2 regions of the Planococcus plakortidis genome follow, and region 2 is predicted to be linked to the other one. Evidence: riboswitches for the same ligand, from Rfam matches in the RefSeq annotation. Region 2 holds a riboswitch; the other holds the start of a gene.

Region 1 (9,201 bases), 630 kb from region 2:
CCATCAAGACGCCGAATACATAGCTTTGGCCTGCGCGAAATTCAGTTGCGACATCCACCACTGCTTGCGCCGGTCCAAAGCTGTCCGAAAGCAAAAGGATCAGCTGGATGACGGGCGGCGCGAGCAATAGCGGAATAAGCGCAAGCGCCAGCAAGAGCAGTTTTTTCGGAACTTCAACTAACGGTTTTTTCTCCGATTTGACGGAGCGCAAGACGACATCCCCTGCCAGAAACGCCAGCATCACATAGAGGAAAAAATCCGACAGTGCGATCAACCAACTCATCGTTTTCTACGCATTAACACAACAGCAGCAACCAATAGGACAATGGCAAGCCCGGCAATGATAAAGGTCATGCTCGAACCGCCTTCTTCTGAAGCAACTTCCGAATCGCTCGCTGCTGCCTGTTCCGTATCTGTTGCTTCCGCCGCTTCTGTCGTTTCCGATTCATCAGCTTCCGGTTCAGCCGCTTCTTCAGCCGGCTCTTCTTGCGCCGCTTGTTCCTCGCCCGCCTGCAATTCAAAAGCAAGTGAGCCTTGGATCGGGTGGCCGTCTTCGCTCAGCACGTCATATTCCACGACATACGAACCGTCTTCTAGTTCCTGTGCCGGCGTACCGACCAATTGGTCTTCCATCACAGCCACTTCACTGAAATCCACAGCGGTGCCATCCATCGTCATCGTCATGCCACTGCCTTGTTCAATGCCTGCGCTGAAATCGAGCACCACTTGTTCAATTGGCTCAGCCACAACCTCACCTTCTGCCGGAGTGGATGATTCAAGCACCGAATGGGCATGTGCCGTCATCGGCAAAACCAACAACGCACTTAATAAAACCAAAGTCTTCTTCATGGGTATGATTCCTTCTTTCTTGTTAAGTCAACTCAAATAGTGCAACAACTCTTTTTAGCCTATTTCATTTGAACGGAAGAAACAAGAGCGGTGCACTTGGATTTATGAAATTTCTCTGAAGATTGGCGGCATAGAAAAAAGCCCCAAATGATTTCGGGGCTTTTCTTTACAATCCACGAACCGCTTCCTGAGAAGTCTTTTCGCGCTTTCTCAAAGTTTCGGCAAGCAGGCTCACCGTGATCATCGACGTGAAGCCGAGGATCGAACTGAAGAACATCGCCTGGAAAACGTGTTCGATGATGCCTGCGCCAGTCAAGATCATATAGCAGCCGGCACCGCTGACGACGGAAGCGATGGCGCCGGATTTATTGGAGTGTTTCCAGAAATAGCCGAGGCTGATCGGTGCCGCGATGCCGCTGATGATCGCGGAAGTCCCGAAATTCGTCAACAGCGCCAAGGATTCCGGCCGGTTGATCGACATATAAAGTGACACAAGGCCGATGAAGACGAGCGACACTTTCGACGCCTTCAGCACTTTGGCATCGAGTTCCCGTTCCGTCAGATTCCTGTTTTTGTAGAGAACCGGCACAGCCAGCACTTTGAACAAATCGTTGCCGATGCTGTTGGTGATGCCTAGGTACAGACTGTCGGTCGTCGACAGGATCGCGGAGATCAAGCCCATGACAAGCAGCGCGACGATGACGACCGGGAAAGCTTCCATGATATACGCCGGAATGGCGCTGTCCGCCGACGCGAGCCCCGGCAGGATGATGCGCGCCGCGAGCCCTGCGAATACCGAGAAGATTGACAAGGTGAACAAAGAGACGCCCGCAGACAAAGTGAAGGTCCGCAAGTCTTCCTCTTTTTCGACAGTCAGCACTTTATTCATCAAATGCGGCAATAGCACGAATGAAAACAGCAGCCACTGGATGCTCAAGATGGCGAAGCCGCTATAGAACGGCCCGCCTGTCGACAGCGGAGCGACAAGCGCCGGGTCGATCGCGCGAAGTTCCGCTTGCAGCGTGCCGAACACATTCCATCCGCCGCCGATTGTCCACAATAACGAGATGAATAACAATAGCGACACGACCGCCATCGTCGCCCCTTGGATGCCGTCGCTGACAATCTGTGCGAACGCGCCGCCGAGACTGACGTAGACGATCGTGATGATGACGCCGATCGCGATACCCCATAAATACGGAATGCCGATGACCGTTTCGAACATCGTAGCTAAGCCGACGTTCTGCCCGACGATATAGTAGATATTGAACAGTACCAATAATGCGACGAGCACGCGCAAGGCTTTGCTGTTGTAGCGGTTGCCGAGCCACTCGGGAATCGTCAAGCTGCCGCCATTTTTCTGCCCGTAGCGCCAGAAGGTTTTCGTGAACAGCAACAGCCCGAGCCACGTAACCCCGAAACAGCCGATTGTGTACCATAAAGTCGACAAGCCGTATGTATACGCCCAGCCCGGCACGCCAAGAAACAAGTTCGCACTGGCGTATGAGGCGCCGAAGCTCATGCCGACGACCGCCGGATTGACTTTGCCTTTGGCGATCGCAAAGCCTTTCATCGATCCGCTATGGGCTTTGCCTTTTTTCCCGAGCCATGTCGTCAAGGCGAAATAGCCGACGAGCATCAAAGCAATCAGCGGCAATAGCCAAGTTGTCTCATCCCCCATTGCGTTCGCCTCCTTTTTGTTTTGGATAGAGTTTGTTCCATAAAGCCAGCCCCGCAATCCAAAAGACGGCGACGGCGATCCAATAAGCTGTCAGCATCCTCATTCCCCCTCTAGTTGTTAACTGTTTCGTGCAAGTGCTTGAACGTTTTGCCCGGATGATTGTCTTTCAGTTGCGCTTGGCCTTTGCCGTAGATTTTCTCGCGGTATGTGCCGTCTGCGTATTCTTTCTGCACGAGCCCGCGTTCCTGCAAGATAGGAACGACCAGTTCGACAAAGTCCTCGAAGCTTCCGGGTGCGAGCGTATACGCCAAATTAAAACCGTCGACGCCGGTTTCATCTCTCCAGCGCTCCACTTCATCGGCTACTTGCTCCGGCGTCCCGACCGCGACCGGCCCTCTTCCGCCGATGCCGACGAAAGTCGCCAGTTCCCCGATCGTCCACTTTCTGTCCGGATCGGCACGCGTGAATACTTCGACCGCCGATTGCATGGCGTTGCTTTGGATGTATTCGAGCGTATCGTCCGGCTCGTATCCGGAGAAATCGATGCCTGTCCAACCGCTTAAAAGTGCGAGTGCGCCTTCGTAGCTGACATGGCTTTTCAAGGTTTCGTATTTCTCTTGCGCTTCTTGTTCGGTCTTCCCGACAATTGCGGTGAAGGTGGTGTACACCAACACATCTTCCGGGTTCCGGCCGTTCGCTTGAATGCGTTCACGAAGCGCGTCGACACCTTTTTTCACGACGGGAATCGTCGGCCCTGCCGTAAACACCGATTCGGCGTGCTTTGAGGCGAACTCCCGGCCGCGCGGCGAAGCGCCTGCCTGGAACAATACCGGCGTGCGCTGTGGCGACGGTTCAGATAGATGAGCGCCCGGCACTTTAAAATATGTGCCTTCGTGGCGGATGTCGTGCACTTTCGACGGGTCGGTATAGACTTTCGACTGTTGATCGCGCACGACCGCGCCATCTTCCCAGCTGCCTTCCCATAATTTATAGCAAACCTCCAAATACTCGGCCGCGAATTCATAGCGTTCGTCGTGGCTCATCTGGTCATCGAGCCCGATATTGACTGCGGCGCTTTTCAAATAGGAAGTGACGACGTTCCAGCCGATGCGCCCTTTTGTCAGATGATCGAGTGTCGACATGCGCCGCGCGAAGGTGTACGGATGTTCGTGGCTGACAGATGCCGTGACCCCGAAACTCAAATGCTCCGTCACCGACGACATGAGCGGCACGACCAATAGCGGGTCGTTGACCGGCGTCTGCACCGCATTGCGAAGCGCCGCGTCGCGCGTGCCGCCATAGACATCGTAAGTCCCGAGCACATCAGCCAAAAACACCGCGTCAAACTTTCCTTTTTCCAATAGCTTCGCGAGCTCGATCCAATATTCGCTGTCCTTGTATGTATGCGACCGGTCGTCCTCGTGAAGCCACAATCCCGGCGACTGGTGCCCGCCTGCACACACCATCTCAAATGCATTCAAATAAATCCGTTTCTTCGTCATCGTCAAATTCCTCCTTTTGAAATTCCAATTTCCGCAGCCCTCACTGGAAAATAAAAATAGCCCTCTTTTCTCAATAAAACGAGAAAAGAGGGCTATTTGAATAGTCGGGTCCGCTCTCTTATCTCCCAAGGAATCTCTCCTTGCTGGAAGTAGCACCTTCCTGAATAATATCAGGGGTTGCTGAAGCGTCAACGGGCCAGTCCCTCGGCTTCTCTGGATAAGATTATTAAATTAATCCCTATCTTAATACTAGGAAATAAAGAAGTCAACCGAATTTTCAAAACTATTTTATTTTTCCTTGGAAATATCTCGCTTAGCACATTTCATCAAGCTAATTGCATGGTCCGAATTTTTGTTTTGGCAAAGCCGTAGAATAGGGTCATGAAAACCATCCCTAATACGAGCATGGCCACACTGCCCGCTAAATAAGCGGAGTCCATTTTGAATAAGATTTCTGTCCGGAACCAGGACTGGAACGGCAATCCGAAACCGAGCAATACCGTAAAGAACAGCACTTTCACTTTCCAATCCTTGCCTTTCATTTTCTTGATCGAGTTATTCACTAACAAACGGAGCAGCGCGAGGACGAGTCCAATTCCGAAAAAGATCAGCAAGAACATTTTGATCTCTTCATTCAATAAAAATGCTTTCCCGAGCATATACAGAGCAACCAGCAGCGCAATCCCCATTACGGCCATTTTTTTCTTCATGTCCATCACCTATCCTGTAATTTCACTCAACACACTGTTGGGTGGTTACTATCTATTTTAAATGCCTGCTATACTGGAAGCAATAAACAGAAAAGACACAGCTGTTAAGCGGTTTGGAGGAGATAGCGTGCCAGCCATTTATGATGACATGAACGAAAAAACGAAAGCAAAAATCCAGCAAAGCTTCCTGCAGCTGCTGGCCAAAAAGAATTTCATCAAGATCTCTGTCCAGGATATTTCCAAAGCATCCGGGATCAACCGGGGAACGTTTTATCTGCATTACCTCGACAAATACGATTTGCTGGACCAAATGGAAGAACAGCTGCTCGACGGCTTGGCCCAGCAGTTGAAAGAATTGCAGCCCGAAATGCTTTTGGCCGAAGCGGATAAAGGCAATGTGTCCATCCAATCCGTTGAAGTATTCCGCTATATCGAAATGAATGCTGCCGCTTTCCGCGCGTTTTTAAGTGAGCATAACCAAAACGGCTTCCACAAGCGGCTTAAAGGATTTTTCATCGGCCATTTTATCGGCAATATGCTTAAAAACGAACGTTTCTTCCAAAGCGCCAGCGTGCCGGACGATTATCTGTCAGCCTTCGCCACTTCCGCATTCCTCGGCCTCATCGAGCAATGGCTGGATAATGATTTGACGGAGACGCCAGAAGAAATGGCGGAGATGTACATCCAGATCATCCTGTTCATCCGCAAGCTATAATGGTTTAGCCTAAAAAAACGCCAATTCCCTGTAAAGGGGAATTGGCGTTTCCGTTATTGTTCCTGCCCGCGTGATGCTTTCGGCGGCTGGCACGTATCGCATTTGCGCTGGTTACTCTTATTGAACTTCGTGAAGGTCTTCTCGAAGTTATTGCCGCACGCGCATTTGAACAAGAGCTTTTGGGAGAAGCCGTGGTATTCGGTCGACAATAATGTGCTCTCGGAGTTATTGTTGACGAATGTCCGGATTTTATCGATCGTCCATCGTTTATTCATTCGGTTACACCTCAATTTAGGATTGGCTGGAGGCTTTCTAGTCCCCCTCTATCATTGCCTTAAGTCAACTACTATACCATAATCGCTGCCATTCCCGGGTATAGTTCAACCCGGCATGGCAAAACATCTTCTAGTCAATAAAGAAACTGTAAAAAAATTGAATCTTTTTTATCTATTCCCTCGTATAATGTAAACAATAGCCAATTACACATAATCCTCTTATGAAAGGCATGATTCCATGGGCATCGTCACATTAGTCATCCTGATTTTCTTTTTTCCTTACGGCTGGTTTCTCTGGAGCAGCATCAGCAACAAAACCGGCATGGTGGAGACCTATCGCTGGAAAAAACCGATGGCTGTGCTGATTGGGCTGATCCTGATCAGCGCCGTGCTCAATTATGTTTATTCCGAGGCGTATAATCTCGCATTTTTCCAGAGCGGATTTGAATTGACGGTCGGACTGATCGTCGCCGGCGCCTTCCTAGTGATTTTCTCGATCATCAATATCATTGCCGGCATCGTCTATAGAGGGGCACCGAAATCGTTTTACAACCCGAAAGTCGTATGGGGCTTCACAGCGGTCCTTTGCACGACGATGCTGTTTTTCATCGTCTGGGTCTACCCTTTAGCGGAAAAGGCATCGTATATTGTCCGGCTCGATTCCGCGATTGCGGCTGCGGATGAAAAGCAAGACGGCGAGGAAATCACGATCGTCTTCATGAGCTCCGAAAAGCAATGCGTCCGCCGCCGCACCGAAAACTGCAACTCGAGCGATTACCAAAACGCGTTCTTCGTCAAAAACAATCTGGATGAAACGAAACAAGTGCAAGTGCAAATCCGTGCGCTCGACCGCCAGCAAAATGAACTGAAATCTGTGGAGTCCAAAATCATGAGGCTTGAAGCCGGCGAATTGAAATTGGTCGAGACCGAGGAAACGTCCGATAAAGAGAGCATCTGGAGCCGCTCGTCGTTCGAAACGGAATACCAAACCCGCTTCTACCAGTCCATCTACCGATATCGTGACGCCAATTAAAAAAATCCCTTTCCGCCGTAACGGCGGGGAGGGATTCTTGCTTTATGATTCTGAACTTGAGCTTCCTGCGCCGCTCGCAGCGAATTGGAATTCATCCAGCAACGCGCGCACTTCATCGGTCGATTCAGTGTGCATCAAATCGTTGCGGAGTTCACCCGCACCACGTACGCCGCGCACGTAAATCTTGAAAAAACGGCGCAACGGCTTGAACGCGATCGGCTCGGTTTCCGTCGAGTATTTATCGTGGAGGTCCAAGTGCAGGCGCAACAAGTCGAACAATTCCTGTGTGCTATGCTCTTTCGGCTCCTCCTCGAACGCGAACGGGTTATGGAAAATCCCGCGCCCGATCATGACGCCGTCGATGCCATATTTATCCGCCAGTTCCTGGCCGGTCTTGCGGTCCGGAATGTCGCCGTTGATCGTCAGCAACGTATCCGGCGCGATCTCATCGCGCAATGCCTTGATCTCAGGGATCAACTCCCAATGCGCAGGCACGGCGCTCATTTCCTTTTTCGTCCGCAAATGGATCGACAAATTGGCGATGTCCTGTTCCAGGACATGTGTCAGCCAGCCACGCCATTCGTCGACACTCGTATAGCCGAGGCGCGTCTTGACGCTGACGGGCAATCCGCCCATTTTCGCGGCCTGGATGATTTCCGCTGCGTTATCGGGATAATTGATCAAGCCGCTGCCTTTTCCTTTGGCCGCAACGTTCGGGACCGGGCAGCCCATATTGATGTCGACGCCTTTAAAGCCCTGCGCCGCCATGCCGATGCTCATGTCGCGGAAATGCTCGGGCTTGTTGCCCCAGATATGGGCGACGATCGGCTGCTCGTCTTCCGTGAACGTCAAACGCCCGCGCACGCTGTGGATGCCTTCCGGATGGCAATAGCTTTCCGTATTCGTAAATTCCGTGAAATACACATCAGGGCTCGCCGCTGCCGCCACGACATGGCGAAACACCACATTCGTCACATCTTCCATCGGCGCCAATACAAAAAACGGCTTCGGCAAGTCACGCCAAAAATTCTCTTTCATAACTCAATTCCAATCCTTTCCTTACGGGATGAAGCATTCCTTCATCCAAAAATTCACTGTCATCTATAATGGGAACCCAAAAATGTCCAACTTCTCAACATGCTCTTCTTTTCTTAACCTTATACAGTTTACACGATTCGCGTGCCCATGGAAAGTGGGCTGTTTTCGTCCTCAAAAAAACCCCAGGACCGCAGTCCAGGGGTTTCTGATGATTCTCTAAATTTTCAATAACTGACCCAGCTCAAGCCGGTCGTGCCTTCGCCGGCATGGACGCCGACACAGACGCTCAACGGGATGACTTCCACTTTCAGCCCAGAAAACTCTTTCATTAATTCGTTTTTCCATGCTTCGGCACCGGCTTCGTTATTGCAATGGATGACCGCCACTTCCGGCACCATGCCCGTCTCCATATCCGCACGCAAGGCTGAATTGACGCTTTCCTTGGCGCGCTTGTTTGAACGGACTTTCTCCTTCATGACCGTGATTCCGTCCACGAACGTGATGACCACTTTGATGTTCAGGATATTGCTGAGGAATGCCTGCGTCCCTGATACACGCCCGCTTTTGTGCAATTGGTTCAAACTCGACGGAATGAACGACAGATGCGATTTGGCGGCTAATTGATTAATGGTCTCCACGACTTCTTCCGGTTCTTTCCCGGCTGCGAACAATTCATTGCCGATCTCGATCATTTTCCCCATCGGGAATGAACCGATTTTCGAGTCGACCGGGTACACCTTGAAATCCGCCATTTCGGCAGCTGATAGCGCGCTATTGTAAGTACCGGACAATCCGCTCGACAAATGGAGCGCCACCGCCAAATCATAACCTTCGGACTGCAATTGTTCGTATAAGGCCGTCATCTCGCCGATGGCCGGCTGTGATGTTTTCGGCGATACTTTCGCCGCCTTTAATTTATCGTAAAATTCTCCTTGTGTCAGGTCGATCGACTCACGGTACGACCCATCCTCAAACACGACACTAAGGGGCAACACATAGACATGATGCCGTTGGATGAATGCATCATCCAATTGCGCTGCTGTATCCGTAATCCATGCGATTTTTTTCATTCTAAAAATTCCCCTCTAGATGCAAATTCCATATCGGAAGCAGTTGTCTGCTGTAGTTAACGTACAGGGGGTTCTGCCGTGGTGGCTAGTGACAGATGTCATATTAGGAGGATTTAATGTAAGCGCCGACATAATTTGCACTTATATTCGTTATATCTTTCCAATTATAAAAAGAAAAAGCCGCCGATCCCAAGGAATCCGCGGCTCTATCTTATTTGACCGGTTGTTTTGATTTCGCGTTGCCGATCGCAAAATCCGCAAGCGAGGGAATGAGCATATCTTCCATCGGCGGGTTGTGGAGTCCTGCCCGCACATCGCGGTAATAGCG
Region 2 (9,201 bases):
CGTCTTCGCTGGATTTGGGCGATTTGGGGAAAATTGTGCTGTTTGCGGTGTTGTTGTTCGCCCTGTTTGCGATGCTGATTAAGCTTCTCGGCATCGTATTTGGGTGGGATCTGTCGTACCGCAATACGATGATGCTCGCGAGCGCGTTTCCGAACACCGGGAATTACGGCTTGCCGATTGTGTTGTTCGCCTTTGGGGACGAGGGGATGGCGATTGCGATCATTTATGTCGTCATGCAATCTTTGCTGATGAATTCGGCTGGCATCTTTTACGCTTCAAACCATGCCGATGTGTCGAAGAAGGCGATTTTCATTACCATCATCCGCATGCCTGGGTTTATTGCCATCACGATCGGGCTGGTTCTGAAAATAACGGACATTGCGATCCCCGAGGCGCTCGGCAATGCGACGGGCTTACTTGGGCAGGCGGCCGTGCCGGTGCTGTTGACGCTGCTCGGCATTACCTTGGCATCGATCCAGATCAAGACCGTGCTGAAGTTCATCGGGACGGCGGCCGTGCTGAAATTGGTCGCGTTCCCGGCCATCGCGTTCGGGCTGTTGGCCTGGCTCTATCCGGCAGGGTCACTCGAAGCAAAAGTGCTGCTTATTTCCGCGGCGACTCCGGCGGCTGCCACGACGACACTGTTGGCCATGAAGTTCAATATGAACCCGGATATGGTGTCGAGCGCGATGTTCGTCAGCACTTTGGCAAGCATCGTCACGATTCCGGCATTGCTGCTTTTTCTATAGAAACTGTAGAAATCCATAAGGGGCAATCCCGGTATCCTGTCGAATTCTTGTTATAATAAAAGAGTGTCCAAAGCGAATTGGCTTGGATACTCTTTTTTTGTACGAACATGGATTCTACTAGCTGGGAGTTGGAAATAGAAATGAACAAAAAAGACATTGCCGAGATCCGCAAGCAGTTCAAGCTGGAGACGGATTTACTGAAAATCGCCGAGATTTACAATGTATATATCAAACAGGACACAAGCGAGATCTTCCACGAGGAAAGCCGCTCGTTTTCCTTGCTCGACCGGGAGCAGCAAGAGCTGTTCTTGGCCAATTTTAAGAAAGTGCTCGCGGGCAAGCTCGACATCAAGCTGTTCGAAGTGAAGTTCCAGCGCCCCGAAGAAGGGCAGGTGGACCATACGCAGACGTTGCTCTACGAAGGGCTACATGCGGACGATGCGGAAGGCTGGAAAGACAATATGCAGCGCGTCGCCTTGAAGATGGTCGAAGAGACGCCATACGAGAAAGACATGGTCATCACGTTCATCCGCGGCACGTATTTCAAGACGACGAAACGCGAGGTGGACGAGACGGAAACTGCGCTGCGCGACGAAGTATACACGACGCCGTTCGTCCTCGGCAGCATGAACCAGACCGAACTGCCGAAATCGTCGCTGGTGTTTGATTTCATCGAAAAGGAATTCAAGTCGAACATCATGGCGGACCCGGTCATCAAGCTGTCGTCTCCCGTCGGCGGGTTCCTGTTCCCGAGCTTCACGAACAACGCCGCAGACGTCAACCGTATCCTGTATTCCGCAGCAAAAGCCAATAAGCCCGATTTCCAGTTTATCGAAAATGTGTTGAATGGCGACGAAATTACCACCGCAGAAGACGATAAAGTGGTCTTTGAAGAAATCGTCAAGCAGGTGATCGGCGATGAAGTCAATTCGAGAACGCTTGCGGGCGTCTACGACGAAATCAACAGCCTGCTCGAAGTGGAAGCGGAAGACGAAGACGAGCCGGCACCGATGCTCGACTCCAAGGAAGTCGAACGTGTCCTGAAGGCGAGCGGCATCAAAGACATCAGCACCGAGAAAGTGGAGCAGGCGTTCCAGCAAGTGACCGATGACCGCCAGTACGAGATGAAAGCGAGCCACATCGTACCGAAATACGGTTCCAAATCGATCAAGATCAACACGAAAGTCGCCGAAATCAAGATCGGCCCCGAAGACTTACGTTACGTCAAACAAGTCAATTACAATGGCCGCCGCTGCATCCTGATCGAAGTCGAAGAGGATACGGTCGTGGAAGGGTTCAAGTTGTTGGCGGAGGAAGAATTGGAGTAGAAGCTTTGTTCGAATGGTTGCGCTTATGCAGAATGCCGAACGGGTAAATTCCTCGTAGGCAAGCCACGGGGACACAAAAGGAGGAGCCGCTAATGATTACTGAAACCGATCTACACTATTTGAAGCGCTGCGTCGAACTCGCCGAGCAGGCGCTGGAAAAAGGCGACGAGCCGTTTGGTTCGGTTCTTGTGTCGGCACAGGGGGAGGTGCTGTTCGAGGACCATAACCACGTGGCATCAGGCGACCATACGCAGCATCCGGAATTCGCGATCGCGCGCTGGGCGGCGGAACATCTGGCATCGGGTGAACGGGCGACAGCGACTGTCTATACGTCCGGCGAGCATTGCCCGATGTGCGCGGCGGCGCATGGCTGGGTCGGGCTCGGCCGCATCGTCTATGCCAGTTCGTCAAAGCAATTGGGCGAATGGATGAAAGAGCTCGGCGCCGAGCCTTCACCTGTCCGCAATCTGTCCATCGCGGAAATCCTGAACGACCCGGACGTCGACGGGCCGGTGCCGGAACTTGCAGAACAGGTGCATGAGCTTCACCGGCGCTTGTACGAAGCGAAGCAATAGGCGGCTGAAAGCGACCGTTGCATTGGATATCTGCCATTTCTTTTGAACACAAAAAGGACTGCGAAGAGAAAAATCTCTTCTGCAGTCCTTTTATATTGATTACACCAAAACAGGGATATCGCTTCGGATGAGATGGTCGAACGCGCTCAGTGAAGCCGTCGCGCCAGAGCCCATCGAAATGATGATCTGCTTGTATGGGATGTTCGTGCAGTCGCCTGCCGCGAACACGCCCGGCATATTCGTGGCGCCGCGCTGGTCGATGACGATCTCGCCGTGCGGAGTGCGCTCAACGAAGTCACCGAGCCAGTCGGTGTTTGGCACGAGGCCGATTTGGACGAAGACGCCGGATAGTTCGACATGCTTTTCTTCGCCGGTTTGGAGGTCGATATAGGAAATGCCGTTCACTTTATCGGTGCCGGTGATTTCCTGTGTGCGGGCATTCGTCAAGACCGTAACGTTCGGCAAGCTCTTCAGGCGGTCCTGCAAAACGGAATCCGCTTTAAGCTCTGCGTTGTATTCCAGCACCGTCACGTGGTTCGTGATGCCTGCAAGGTCGATCGCCGCTTCCACGCCGGAGTTGCCGCCGCCGATGACCGCGACGTCTTTGCCGGCAAATAGCGGGCCGTCGCAATGCGGGCAATACGCAACACCCTTGTTCTTGAATTCTTCTTCGCCAGGGACGCCGATGTTGCGCCAGCGGGCTCCTGTCGAGAGAATGACGGTCTTGCCTTTGACGACAGCGCCGTTTTCAAGTTCAAGCTCGAACAAATCTTTTTTCTCCAAGCGTTTCGCACGCTGCAGGTTCATGAGGTCGATGTCGTATTCCTTCACATGCTCTTCGAGGCTGGCCGCAAATTTCGGGCCTTCCGTATGCTTGACGCTGACGAAGTTCTCGATGCTCAAGGTATCCATCACCTGGCCGCCGAAACGCTCCGCGACGATGCCGGTGCGGATACCTTTACGCGCCGCATAGATCGCCGCGCTGGCACCAGCCGGCCCGCCGCCGACAACGAGCACGTCAAACGGTTCTTTGCCTTCGAATTCGGACGCATCCGGTGCGCTGCCGAGTTTTGCCAGCAATTCCTCAAGCGACATGCGACCGCTTGAAAACGATTCGCCGTTCAAGAAGACTGTCGGAACGGCCATGATGTCTTTGCTTTCAACTTCTTCTTTGAATGCAGCGCCGTCGATCATCGTGTGCGTGATATTCGGGTTGAGGACGCTCATCAAATTGAGTGATTGCACGACTTCCGGGCAGTTCTGGCAGCTCAGGCTGATATACGACTCGAAGTGATACGTGCCGTCGAGCGCTTTGATTTGGTCCATCGTTTTTGGGTCGGCTTTCGGGGCCCGCCCGCTCACTTGAAGCAAAGCAAGTACGAGTGACGTGAACTCGTGGCCGAGCGGGATGCCGGCGAACGTGATGCCCATATCTTCGCCAGGGCGGGTGACGCTAAAGCTCGGCGTGCGCTCGAGCTCCGCGCGCTCCATTTGAATGCGCGGAGACATGGCGGATAGTTCTTCCACCAAATCGATCATATCGGTTGATACCTTATCGGATCCGGCACTCACTTGGAGCAGCACGTCGCCTTCCAATAGCTGCAAGTATTGCTTTAATTGTGCTTTGATTTGCGCATCTAGTATCATCGTCAAAACTCCTTAAATTTTGCCTACGAGGTCAAGGCTTGGCTTCAATGTGTCGCCGCCTTCTTCCCATTTAGCCGGGCATACTTCGCCTGGGTTGTTGCGCACGTATTGTGCCGCTTTGATTTTGCCGACCAGCGTGCTGGCGTCGCGGCCGATGCCGTCTGCGTTGATTTCTGCAGCTTGGACAATGCCGTCCGGGTCAACGATGAATGTGCCGCGCTGTGCAAGGCCTTCTTCTTCGTTAAGAACGTCGAATCCGCGTGAGATGCGCTGCGACGGGTCGCCGATCATCGTGTATTCGATTTTGCCGATTGCATCTGAGTGGTCGTGCCAAGCTTTGTGAGTGAAGTGAGTGTCTGTAGAAACAGAGTATACTTCCACGCCAAGCTCTTTCAATGTTGCGTATTGGCTTTGGAGGTCCTCAAGTTCAGTTGGGCAAACGAACGTGAAATCTGCCGGGTAGAAGCACACGACGCTCCATTGGCCTTTCATGCTTTCTTCCGTGACCTCGATGAATTCACCGCTTGCCGCCTGGTAAGCCGACGCGTTAAATGGTTGGATTTCTTTTCCGATCAAAGACATAAAATAATTACCTCCTGAATGTTTTTTTAGAATGACCATAATCGATAACGCAAAAAAAACTAATCGAAGTAGTTCGCTCCAATTAATATTGTTATCTGATTATAATGATTCTAATTCTATTTCCATTGTCATATGAATCGGGAGTTTTGTCAAAGAGAACCCTAATATGTAAACGTTTTCTCTAAATATAGAGAGAAAAAACACTAAATCGGGCAACGTCACTCAAAAACACTTAAGCTGAGTGAACTCTTAAGATTGTGAAAATATTATTTATCAAATATTTCAAAATAGAAAAAACTTCATCTAGAAACGCTGGTTTCTCAATGGAGCTTTCCAATTGATAGAGTGCCAGGCAAAAGAGATGCACATATAAACAATTTGTATTTGATTAGCTTATGAATCGACAGTTTCAAGAGGCCTGGCGGGTTCAATCGAATCTCCAGACTCTATAATATACCGAGCCAGCTGCATGTTAAGATGAATATGGGAAAATTAAAGAGCGGTAACTTTTATCAGAGAAAGCAGGTGTTTTATGGAATTTGCCGCATTTATCATCATCATACTGATTGCCTCAATTCTCCAGACAAGCACCGGTTTCGGGTTTTCCATTCTGGCGACACCATTTCTTTTGTTGATCTTTGAGCCGGCTGAGGCCATACAGATAAATTTGATCTTGTCTTTGCTCATTTCGCTCGCATTGATTGCAAAGGTTCGGAAAGATGTTGATATCGGCGTCTTGAAAAGGTTCATTGTCGGAAGTTCACTTGGCTTGCCTGTTGGAATGGCGGTCTTCTTGACGATTGATTTGAATAGCTTGAAACTCATTGTCAGCCTTCTTGTTTTGCTGCTGACCTTTATGCTCATGTTGAAGTTCCGGATCACTCGGAACAATAAGCGGGATCTGTTCGTCGGTGGAATTTCCGGTTCCTTGACGACCAGCATCGGAATGCCGGGACCGCCGATTCTGCTGTATTTTTCGGGAACGGAGACGAATAAAGAGACATTGCGGAGTACGACATTGGCGTTTTATCTCTTCATTTATTCGGCCAGCTTGATCATACAAGTGAGTTTTGCGGGAACAAACAAAACCGTTTGGGTCTCCAGTCTTTGGGCTATTCCTCTTGTCGCCGCAGGCCTATACTTGGGGCAATTATTATTTACGAAAATCAACCAGCAAATTTTTCGTGTTTTCACATATATCATCTTATTGTTTACAGGAAGTTATTTGCTGTTGGAGAGTGTGGGCGGGTTGCCATGAACGGTCGCTCAATTAGAAGGCAAACATGGAAAAGTGGCAAGGCTGATCTATTCGGCCGTGAATTTTTATACAAATAGTCGTTTTTTCAAAAAGTGTTTGACAGAAACAGGCATCTCAAATACTATCGTTATTATGCAAAATAAATTAAATACCTTATCCAGAGAGACCGAGGGACAGGCCCTATGACGTCCAGCAACCATCATATCCATGAGAGGTGCTAATTCCTGCAGGATGTATTCATTCTGAGAGATAAGAAATTGGTCGAAGCCTCTTTCCTATTGAAAGAGGCTTTTTTGCATCCAAAAGCAGGGCAGGCGCTCTACACAAGGCGGAAAGTCCAGCCCTATCATAAAAAAATTACACAACCAAAGGAGCTTGAATTATGAAAAGAAACGCTTATGTATTCGCAACTGCCTGTTTAGTAGGTCTTGCCGGAACACTTGCCGGCTGTTCATCGGAAGAGACGGCAAATGCTGATGGAGAGCAAGTGATCCGCGTCGGGACGCAAAATGATTACCCGCCTTTCGCTTTTGCGGATGACGCCAATCAATTGACGGGCTATGACGTGGACATGATGAAAGCCGTCGATGAACAATTGGACGGCTATACGTTCGAATACGTCGCGGTGCCGTGGGACAGCATGTTCCTTGCACTCGAGTCGAATAAAATCCAGGCCATCGCTGACCAAGTAGCGAAAACGCCGGAACGCCAGGAAAAGTATTTGTTCACCGATGAATCGTATTTCGCAGCGGAAACGGTCATTGCAGTGAAGGAAGGCCGTGAAGATATTCAAACGATTGAAGATTTGGAAGGCAAAGCGGTCGGGGCGTTGGCAGGCGATTCCTATACCTTATTGCTTGAGGAATACAATGAGACGGCCGATGAGCCGATCGAATTGAAATACAGTGAAAGCGGCAACCCATCGGAAATTCTGCAGGATGTGCAGAACGGCCGCGTCGACGCATACGTCAATGACCCGATCATGATGAACGCAGTACTGGAAAAGAATGAACTCGGCGTGGAAATTGTCGGGCAGCCTTTGGTCAATGACGATATGGGCATCGTCTTGAAAGACGAAGAAAAAGGCGAAGAGTTGAAAGCTTTGATCGACCCGATCTTGAAACAGTTGAAAGAAAATGGCACTTTGTCCGAACTGTCCGAGAAATGGACCGGCGGCGACTACATCCCTGAATAAGCTAACGGAAGGACAGAGACAATGGAAAATTTACTGGACTTGAATTTCTTGATCGAGAGCTTTCCTGCCATTATTTCCAGGCTGCCGGTCACGATCGGCATAGCAGTCGGCTCGCTGCTATTGAGTCTGGTCATCGGTGTGGCTGCGGCATTAATCAAAATCTACAAAGTGCCTGTGCTCAGTGTCATCACGTCGATCTATATTTCCTTTATCCGGGGCACGCCGTTATTGGTGCAGATTTACCTGGTGTTTTACGGGATTCCGAAAATCATTTATTTTCTCCAGAGTGAATACGGATGGCTTCAGTCGGCAGACGTCAATAGCATCGCTCCGGAATTCTATGCCTTGATGGCCTTTTCCATCAATTTGGGCGCGTATTTATCCGAGACGATCCGTTCGGCGATCGAATCGGTCGACCGCGGGCAGTTCGAAGCCGCCAAAGCGATCGGCATGACGCCTGTGCAGATGATGCTGAAGATCGTCTTCCCGCAGGCCTTGACAGTAGCGATCCCGAATCTCGGCAATATGTTCATCAGCACGATCAAAGACACTTCGCTCGTGTTTATCATCGGCGTCATCGATATCATGGGGCAGGCAAAAATCCTCGGCTCCCGCGGCTTGGCGTTCTTTGAAGTGTATATCGCCGTCTCGATCGTCTATTGGATCTTATGCATTGCCGTCGAGCGCTTATTGGTGAAGATCGAGAAACGTGCACGCAGATATGAAAGAGGGATTGCCTGATGATCAAATTGGAGAACTTGCATAAATATTACGACCGCCAGCATGTTTTGAAAGGGATTGATTTAAGCGTCGAGAAAGGTGAAGTGGTGGCGGTTCTCGGGCCAAGCGGTTCCGGGAAATCGACGCTGTTGCGCTGCATCAATTTTTTAGAAGAGCCAACGAGCGGCATCGTGGAAATCGGCGGCAAGCGGGTGGATGCGGCGGCCGCTAAGAAAAAAGAAATCTTCGCGCTCCGGACCGCCACAGGTATGGTGTTTCAGCAATATAATTTGTTCAAGAATCTGACGGTGCTGCAAAATGTCTCCGTCGGGTTGACGAGCGTCAAGCGGATGAAAAAAGACGCCGCTGACAAAAAAGGCATCGAGATGCTCGAGCAGGTCGGCTTATCGAATAAACTGAGCCATTACCCTGCGCAATTGTCCGGCGGCCAGCAGCAGCGCGTCGGCATCGCCCGTGCGCTCGCTTTGGACCCGGAAGTGCTATTATTCGACGAACCGACGTCTTCTCTGGACCCGGAACTGGTCGATGAAGTATTGGCCACCATCCGCCGCGTCGCGGACACCGGCAAAACAATGTTCATCGTAACCCATGAATTGAGTTTCGCGCGGGAAATTTCAGACCGCGTCATCTTTATGGAAGACGGCGTCATTATCGAGCAAGGCACGGCTGAGCAAATTTTCACCAAGCCCGCCGTCGAAAGAACGAGGCAATTTTTAGGGAAAGCCGTCCAAGGCTGAAAAATAAAGTGTAACGACTGAGAGCGGAAGGATGATTTGGAATGAACCCGATTGAACAGATATTGAACGAGTTCCCGGTCCTGATTGTGGACGGGGCGATGGCGACAGAGCTTGAGAACTACGGATGCAATTTGAATGATTCCTTATGGTCCGCGAAAATATTGATTGAAAATCCGGAGTTGATCAAGAAAGTGCATGTGGATTATTTCGAAGCGGGAGCGGACTGTGCCATTACGGCCAGTTACCAGGCGACCATTGAAGGCTACCGGGAAAGAGGGCTGACAGAATCACAAGCGATCGCGTTGATCACGAAATCTGTCCAGCTGGCAACGCAAGCACGCGATGAGTTTTGGGACGCTGCAGCGGATCGTTCGGATAGGCCGAAGCCT

Evidence for each region. Region 2 has a riboswitch for S-adenosylmethionine ahead of BBI15_RS15950 (transporter substrate-binding domain-containing protein). Riboswitches for the same ligand answer to the same signal wherever they lie in the genome.
Region 1: it holds a riboswitch for S-adenosylmethionine, as region 2 does, so the genes downstream of both, BBI15_RS03085 (LLM class flavin-dependent oxidoreductase) here and BBI15_RS15950 (transporter substrate-binding domain-containing protein) in region 2, are expected to answer to the same signal.

The regions. Positions count from the first base shown of each region.
Region 1 covers NZ_CP016539.2:576,201-585,401, reverse strand. Annotated here, with positions in the region: gene BBI15_RS03100 (copper resistance D family protein) at 1-283, opposite strand, end outside; gene BBI15_RS03095 (copper resistance CopC family protein) at 280-849, opposite strand; gene BBI15_RS03090 (sodium:solute symporter family protein) at 1,016-2,530, opposite strand; gene BBI15_RS03085 (LLM class flavin-dependent oxidoreductase) at 2,641-4,032, opposite strand; SAM riboswitch class I at 4,148-4,256, opposite strand; gene BBI15_RS03080 (MFS transporter permease) at 4,359-4,742, opposite strand; gene BBI15_RS03075 (TetR/AcrR family transcriptional regulator) at 4,870-5,457, shown strand; gene BBI15_RS03070 (hypothetical protein) at 5,511-5,732, opposite strand; gene BBI15_RS03065 (hypothetical protein) at 5,971-6,765, shown strand; gene BBI15_RS03060 (tRNA dihydrouridine synthase) at 6,808-7,803, opposite strand; gene BBI15_RS03055 (DegV family protein) at 8,028-8,873, opposite strand; gene BBI15_RS03050 (acyl-CoA dehydrogenase family protein) at 9,085-9,201, opposite strand, start outside.
Region 2 covers NZ_CP016539.2:3,206,161-3,215,361, reverse strand. Annotated here, with positions in the region: gene BBI15_RS15980 (AEC family transporter) at 1-749, shown strand, start outside; gene BBI15_RS15975 (DUF4317 domain-containing protein) at 890-2,077, shown strand; gene BBI15_RS15970 (nucleoside deaminase) at 2,170-2,652, shown strand; gene ahpF (alkyl hydroperoxide reductase subunit F) at 2,752-4,299, opposite strand; gene ahpC (alkyl hydroperoxide reductase subunit C) at 4,312-4,881, opposite strand; gene BBI15_RS15955 (sulfite exporter TauE/SafE family protein) at 5,414-6,139, shown strand; SAM riboswitch class I at 6,290-6,395, shown strand; gene BBI15_RS15950 (transporter substrate-binding domain-containing protein) at 6,522-7,334, shown strand; gene BBI15_RS15945 (amino acid ABC transporter permease) at 7,356-8,075, shown strand; gene BBI15_RS15940 (amino acid ABC transporter ATP-binding protein) at 8,075-8,812, shown strand; gene mmuM (homocysteine S-methyltransferase) at 8,854-9,201, shown strand, end outside.